Regions from separate parts of the Streptomyces sp. NPDC000151 genome, predicted to be linked through region 1. Evidence: riboswitches for the same ligand, from Rfam matches in the RefSeq annotation. Region 1 holds a riboswitch; the other holds the start of a gene.
What was found. A riboswitch is a leader RNA that binds a small molecule or an ion and turns the genes downstream of it on or off. The one in region 1 is predicted to bind S-adenosylmethionine.
Positions count from the first base shown of each region.

Region 2: it holds a riboswitch for S-adenosylmethionine, as region 1 does, so the genes downstream of both, ABT381_RS16805 (aminotransferase class V-fold PLP-dependent enzyme) here and thrC (threonine synthase) in region 1, are expected to answer to the same signal.

Region 1 is NZ_JBEPFC010000017.1:51,235-54,620, forward strand. Features, by position in the region: gene ABT381_RS08340 (glucosyl-3-phosphoglycerate synthase) at 9-974, opposite strand; SAM riboswitch class I at 1,155-1,313, shown strand; gene thrC (threonine synthase) at 1,331-2,617, shown strand; gene ABT381_RS08350 (MoaD/ThiS family protein) at 2,724-3,002, shown strand.
Region 2 is NZ_JBEPFC010000051.1:29,280-32,665, reverse strand. Features, by position in the region: gene trpD (anthranilate phosphoribosyltransferase) at 1-899, shown strand, start outside; SAM riboswitch class IV at 977-1,093, shown strand; gene ABT381_RS16805 (aminotransferase class V-fold PLP-dependent enzyme) at 1,293-2,699, shown strand; gene ABT381_RS16800 (Lrp/AsnC family transcriptional regulator) at 2,785-3,066, opposite strand; gene ABT381_RS16795 (rhomboid family intramembrane serine protease) at 3,063-3,386, opposite strand, start outside.

The sequences.
Region 1 (3,386 bases):
GCGTCCCCTCATGCCGCGCGCCGTTCCGCGTACTCCGGTATGTCGCGCATCGGCGGCCGCTCCTCGGTGTCCACGTCGGTCGTCCGCGGGACGAAGCCGCCCTCCGCACCGCGGTCGAACTGGGTGAGCCGGGGCCGTACGAGGTGCCCGCGTGCCAGCCGCAGCTGGGCGGTGCGGTAGATGGCCGCTGCCATCCGGCCGAGCGCCTGCCCGTCCTGGTGCCGGTGCTTGCGCACGCCCACGTCGACCTGCGCCAGCGCGTCCAGGCCGACCGTGTGCAGCGCGTCGACCAGCAGGCCCAGTTCGACGCCGTACCCGACGGGGAAGGGCAGCCGCTCCAGCAGCGAACGGCGGGCCGCGTACTCGCCGCCCAGCGGCTGGACGAAACCGGCCAGCTGCGGCCAGTGCAGATTGAGCAGCGGGCGGGCCACCAGCTCGGTGACCCGTCCTCCCTGGCCCCCCTTGGGGCCGCCGGCGCCCTCGCCCAGCGGCCGGTCGTACATCGCCTTCACGAACTGCACCCGCGGCTCGGTCAGCAGCGGCCCGACGATCCCGGACACGAAGTCGGCGGAGAACTCGCGCAGGTCGGCGTCGACGAAGCAGACGATGTCGCCGCTGGTGGCCAGCAGCGAGCGCCACAGCACCTCGCCCTTGCCGGGCACCGTCGCCAGCCGGGGCAGGATCGCGTCGCGGTGCACGACCCGGGCGCCCGCGGCGGCCGCGACCTCGGCCGTGCGGTCGGTGGAGCCGGAGTCCACCACGACCAGCTCGTCGACCAGCGGCACCGCGGCGGACATCAGGTCGCGGCGGATGATCTCCACGATCGTGCCGACCGTGGCTTCCTCGTCGAGCGCCGGCAGCACTACGCTGACCGTCTGCCCCGTACGGCTCTTCGCTGCCAGCAGCTGGTCGAGCGATCGGTCGGCGGCTGACCATGAGCGGCCGGCCAGCCAGCGCTCCACCTCTTCCAGCACGAATCCGTCTCCTTCTGCTACGCGCGTGAGCCATCTTGCTACGCGGTGTGAGCCATCTCGCGGTTCGGACGGCTATCTCAACCGTCCACCCCTTCGGTTACAGTCTTGAACAACGCGGATGACCACCGCATGCCGGGGTCACCGCTGAACAAACGCCTGTGTTTCGTACACAGGCCATACCGCTCATCCAGAGGGGCAGAGGGATACGGCCCGTTGAAGCCCCGGCAACCCTCCAGCCGGTCTTGCCGCCAGGACGCTGATGTCCGCCGCGCGAGGCTCCCGGCTAGGGAAGGTGCCAAATCCGTCTCACGGCGAAGTGCGTCGTGAGGAAGATGAGGAGAAAGGGCCTCGCCTCCATGGCTGTGCAAGCTTCCGAAAGCACCACTTCCGCCGTCACCCTCGGTCCCGCCGCCGCGCTGTCCTGCCGCGAGTGCGGTACGCGCTTCCCGCTCGGTCCGATCTTCGCGTGCCAGGAATGTTTCGGGCCGCTCGAAGTGGCCTACGACCTGCCGAGCGGCGACCCCGAGGGCCTGAGGAAGCAGATCGAGGCCGGTCCGAACAACATCTGGCGGTACGCGCCGCTGCTGCCCGTCCCCGCCGACGTGGCCGACAAGCCCAACCTCAACCCGGGCTTCACCAAGCTGGTCAAGGCCGACCGCCTCGCCGCCGAGCTCGGCGTCACCGGCGGGCTGTACGTGAAGGACGACTCGGGCAACCCGACGCACTCCTTCAAGGACCGCGTCGTGGCGATCGCCGTCGAGGCGGCCCGCGCCTTCGGCTTCACCACCCTGTCCTGCTCCTCCACGGGCAACCTGGCCGGCGCGGTCGGCGCCGCGGCGCGCCGGGCGGGCTTCCGCTCCTGCGTGTTCATCCCGCACGACCTGGAGGCCGGCAAGGTCGTCATGGCCGCGGTCTACGGTGGCGACCTGGTCGGCATCGAGGGCAACTACGACGACGTCAACCGCTTCTGCTCCGAGCTCATCGGCGACCCGCTGGGCGAGGGCTGGGGCTTCGTGAACGTCAACCTCCGCCCGTACTACGGCGAGGGCTCCAAGACGCTCGCGTACGAGATCTGCGAGCAGCTCGGCTGGGAGCTCCCGGACCAGCTGGTCATCCCGATCGCCTCGGGCTCGCAGCTCACGAAGATCGACAAGGGTCTGAAGGAGCTCATCGCGCTGGGCCTGGTCGAGGACAAGCCGTACAAGATCTTCGGTGCCCAGGCCGAGGGCTGCTCGCCGGTCTCGACGGCCTTCAAGGCCGGCCACGACGTCGTACGCCCGCAGAAGCCGAACACCATCGCCAAGTCGCTGGCGATCGGCAACCCGGCGGACGGCCCGTACGTGCTCGACATCGCCCGCCGCACCGGCGGCGCGGTGGAGGACGTCAATGACGAGCAGGTCGTGGACGCGATCAAGCTGCTGGCCCGCACGGAGGGCATCTTCGCGGAGACCGCGGGCGGCGTGACCGTCGGCGTCACCAAGAAGCTCATCGAGAACGGGCAGATCGACCCGGCGAAGTCCCTCGTCGTCCTCAACACCGGCGACGGGCTCAAGACGCTGGACGCCGTGGCGCCGACCACCGGCCCGACCGCGACCATCCGCCCGAGCCTGGACGCGTTCCGCGAGGCCGGCCTCGACAAGTAGTGGGGTTCCGGCGGGCCCGTCGGCGGGCCCGCGCCGCCTCCCCGCTCCGCCGCGCCGCGGAGCCTTTGTACTCGTTTTCCCGGAACCTGGAAGGTAGAAGAACCCCATGAGCGTGAGCGTCCGCATCCCCACCATTCTCCGCACCTACACCGACGGCAAGGCCGAGGTCTCCGCCGAGGGCGCGAACCTCTCCGAGGTCATCGCGGACCTGGAGAAGAACCACACCGGCATCGCGGCCCGCGTCCTGGACGACACCGGCAAGCTGCGCCGCTTCGTGAACGTCTACGTCAACGACGACGACGTGCGCTTCGAGCAGGGGCTGGAGACGCCGACTCCGGACGGCGCCGGCGTTTCGATCATCCCCGCGGTGGCCGGCGGCTGCTGAAAAGCCTCTCGTCGCCCGGCGCACGCCCCTTTGTGCGCCCCGTGTGCGCCCCCTGTGCACCGTCTCGTGGGTGACGGCATACGACTCCTGGAATCGCCCCGTCCGCAGCGAAAGCGGACGGGGCGATTCCATGTCGTTAAAGGCGATACAGTTGAGGTGAATCCTCTTCGCGCGCGTGCCTGACGCATATGAGAACGCGACAAGATGTGCCCAAACTGTGTGCGCATTTTGTCGTGTTGATGAGCTATGCCCGGCCCGGCTTGCCCAGAATTATTGAGACTTCGCCGTAAATCGGCGAATGGTCGTGGGCAGAATTCTCGTCCGATTGACCTGTTGCGCTGGGCATCGGTGCAGATACATTCAGCGGCGGTCGACGCGTTCCGG
Region 2 (3,386 bases), on a different contig from region 1:
CGGTGGCGCTGCGCGCCAAGGGCGAGACGGTCGCGGAGATCTCCGGGCTGGTCAGCGCGATGTACCGGCACGCCAACCTCATCGAGGTGCCGGGCCCCAGCGTGGACATCGTCGGCACCGGCGGCGACGGCGCCAAGACCGTGAACATCTCCACGATGTCCTCGATCGTGGTGGCCGGCACGGGTGCGAAGGTCGTCAAGCACGGCAACCGCGCCGCGTCCTCCGCGAGCGGAGCCTCCGACGTCCTGGAGAAGCTCGGCGTGAACCTGGACCTGTCGCCGCGCCGGGTGGTGGAGGTCGCCGAGGAAGCAGGCATCACCTTCTGTTTCGCGGTGAAGTTCCACCCCTCGCTGCGGCACGTCGCACCCGCCCGCAGCCAGCTGGGCATCCGCACGACCTTCAACGTGCTCGGTCCGCTCACCAACCCGGCCAAGGTCACGGCCCAGGCCACCGGCGTGGCCGATGCCCGGATGGCGCCCATCCTGGCCGGCGTGCTCGCCGAGCGCGGCTCCTCCGCGCTGGTCTTCCGCGGCGACGACGGCCTGGACGAGCTGACGACCACGGCCACCTCCACGGTGTGGGTGGTCCGGGACGGCACCGTGCGCGAGGTGTCCTTCGACCCGCGCGACGTCGGCATCGAGCTGGTGCCGGTGGACGCGCTGCGCGGCGCGGACGCCTCGTACAACGCGGACGTCGCCCGCCGCCTGCTGGCCGGCGAGCCGGGTCCGGTACGGGACGCGGTCCTGCTGAACTCCGCTGCGGCGCTGGTGGCACTGGCCCCGACGGACGCGCCGCTGAACGAGCAGATCGCGGCGGGGATGGCGAAGGCGGCGGAGTCGATCGACTCGGGCGCGGCACGGGCGACGTTGGAGCGCTGGGTGGCTGCTTCGAACGCGTAACGTCCCGCGGCGCGAGGGGGTGTCCGCATCCCGGACACCCCTTGCGGCGTTCCGATCATGTGGCATGATTCTCGGCAGGTCACGAGTGACAGCGATTAGGCCCCGGCTTGCTGTCCGGCAACCCTCCGTCCGTGGCGGGGTGCCCCGGGTGATGACCAGGTCGCAGGCAGCAAGGCCGGCGGCAAGCGCGGATCCCTCGCCAGGGATCCTGGTTATCGAGGGAGCTCTTCCGTGATGCAGCGAATGCGCTAGGGCCTGTAGGCCCCTTTTTCCCAACACCCCGCCTGTGGCGCCCCTCTGTCCGAGGTACCTGTGCGCCCGCGGGTCTTTCCACGCCCTGTGCGTGTCATTCGCCTACTTCGCACATCTCGTGCATCCCCGGGAGACTCCGCCATGTCCGTGCGCCCTGAAACCGCCCTCGCCACCGCCGACACCGCCGACGCCGAGCCCGCCTGCACCGCCGCCGCGCCGCTCCCCGTCCTCGGCAGCGACGTGCGCGTCCCGCTCGTCACCGGCGGCGAGGTCACCTACGCCGCGCTGGACTACGCCGCCAGCGCCCCGGCCCTGCAGCGGGTGTGGGACGACGTGGCCGCGTACGCGCCGTACTACGGGAGCGTGCACCGCGGCGCCGGGTACCTCTCCCAGCTCTCCACCGACCTCTTCGAGAACAGCCGGAAGACGGTCGCGGAGTTCCTCGGCTGCCGGGAGGCGGACCAGGTCGTCTTCACCCGCTCGACGACCGACTCGCTCAACCTGCTGGCCGGCGTGCTCCCCGCGCACACCCGGGTGTTCGTCTTCGAGACCGAGCACCACGCGTCGCTGCTGCCCTGGGAGCAGCGGGCGGACATCGGCGTGACGTACCTCAACGCCCCGCGGACCCCGCAGCAGGCGGTCGACACGCTGGAGCAGGCGCTCGCGGACCGCGAGCCCTACGGCCCGGCGCTGGTGTGCGTGACCGGCGCGTCGAACGTGACCGGTGAGCTGTGGCCGGTGCGCGAGCTGGCCGCCGCGGCGCACGCGCACGGCGCGCGCATCGTGCTGGACGCCGCGCAGCTGGCCCCGCACCACCCGGTGGACATCGCCGAGCTGGACGTGGACTGGGTGGCCTTCTCCGGCCACAAGCTGTACGCGCCCTTCGGGTCCGGCGTGCTGGCCGGCCGCGCCGACTGGCTGCAGGACGCCGAGCCGTACCTGGCCGGCGGCGGCGCGAGCCGCAAGGTCGCGCGGCGCGAGGACGGCGGGGTGCAGGTGGAGTGGCACACCACGGCCGCCCGGCACGAGGCCGGTTCGCCGAACGTGATCGGGGTGTACTCGATCGCCTCCGCGTGCAAGGCGCTGACCGAGGCCGGGTTCGACAACCTGGTCGCGCGGGAGCAGGAGCTGATCGGCACGGTGCGGGCCGGGCTCGCCGAGGTGCCCGAGGTGAAGGTGCTCTCGCTGTTCGGCGACGACGCGCCGCGGGTGGGCGTGCTGTCGTTCGTCGTGGAAGGCTGGAACAGCTCGCACTTCGCCGCCGCGCTGTCCGCGGAGTACGGTATCGGCGTACGGGACGGGCTGTTCTGCGCGCACCCGCTCGTGCGGACGCTGCTGGGCAGTGACCCGCAGGACCCGGGCGAGTGCGGCGCGCCGGACGCCAGGCCGGGGGAGCGGTCGCTGAACGCCATCCGGGTGAGCTTCGGCGCCGGGACGCCGGACGAGCACGTGGAGCGGTTCGTCACGGCGGTGAAGGAGCTCGTGCGGGACGGCGCGCGGTGGTCCTACCGGACCGAGGAGGGGCGCTGCGTCCCGGACCGCGGCTGAGCCGGGCCGGCCTACGGCCGGTGTCCTCAATCGCCGGACGGGCTTGATTTTGCGGCCTGTCCGGCGATGACGTGCGGGCGGTGTTTCAGGCGTCCAGTCCGATCGCGAACGCCGCTTCCAGGTCGTGCTGGGAGTACGTGCGGAACGCGATGTGGGTCTCGGTGGCGGCGACGCCGGGGACCTTGCTGATCCGGCCGGGGATGACGTCGGCCAGTTCGTCGTGCTCGGCCACCCGGACCATCGCGATCAGGTCGTGCGCGCCGGTGACCGAGTAGACCTCGCTGACGCCGTCGAGCGCCGCGATCTTCTCGGCGATCTCCGGGATCTGGTCCACGCTGGTCTTGATGAGCACGATCGAAGTGATCACGGTTGGCTCTCTCCCTCGGTCGGCCGTTCTGTGGGCTCCACCCTACCGGGGAGGCCCGGCGCGGCCTGCGGTGGAGCGGCCGGGACGTGGTAGCGGACCCAGGCGTACAGGAAGCCCAGCAGGAAGCCGACGACGTGGGCCAGGTAGGCGACGCCGGGGCCGTTGACCGCGCGCTGTGCGGCCAGCCACTGCAGCGCGAACCAGAAGAGCAGCACCGCCCAGGCGGGGAAGCGCAGCGGCAGGAAGAAGAGGAACGGGAAGAGGCTGGTCACCCGCGCGCGGGGAAAGAGGTAGAGGAAGGCGCCGAGCACGCCGGAGAT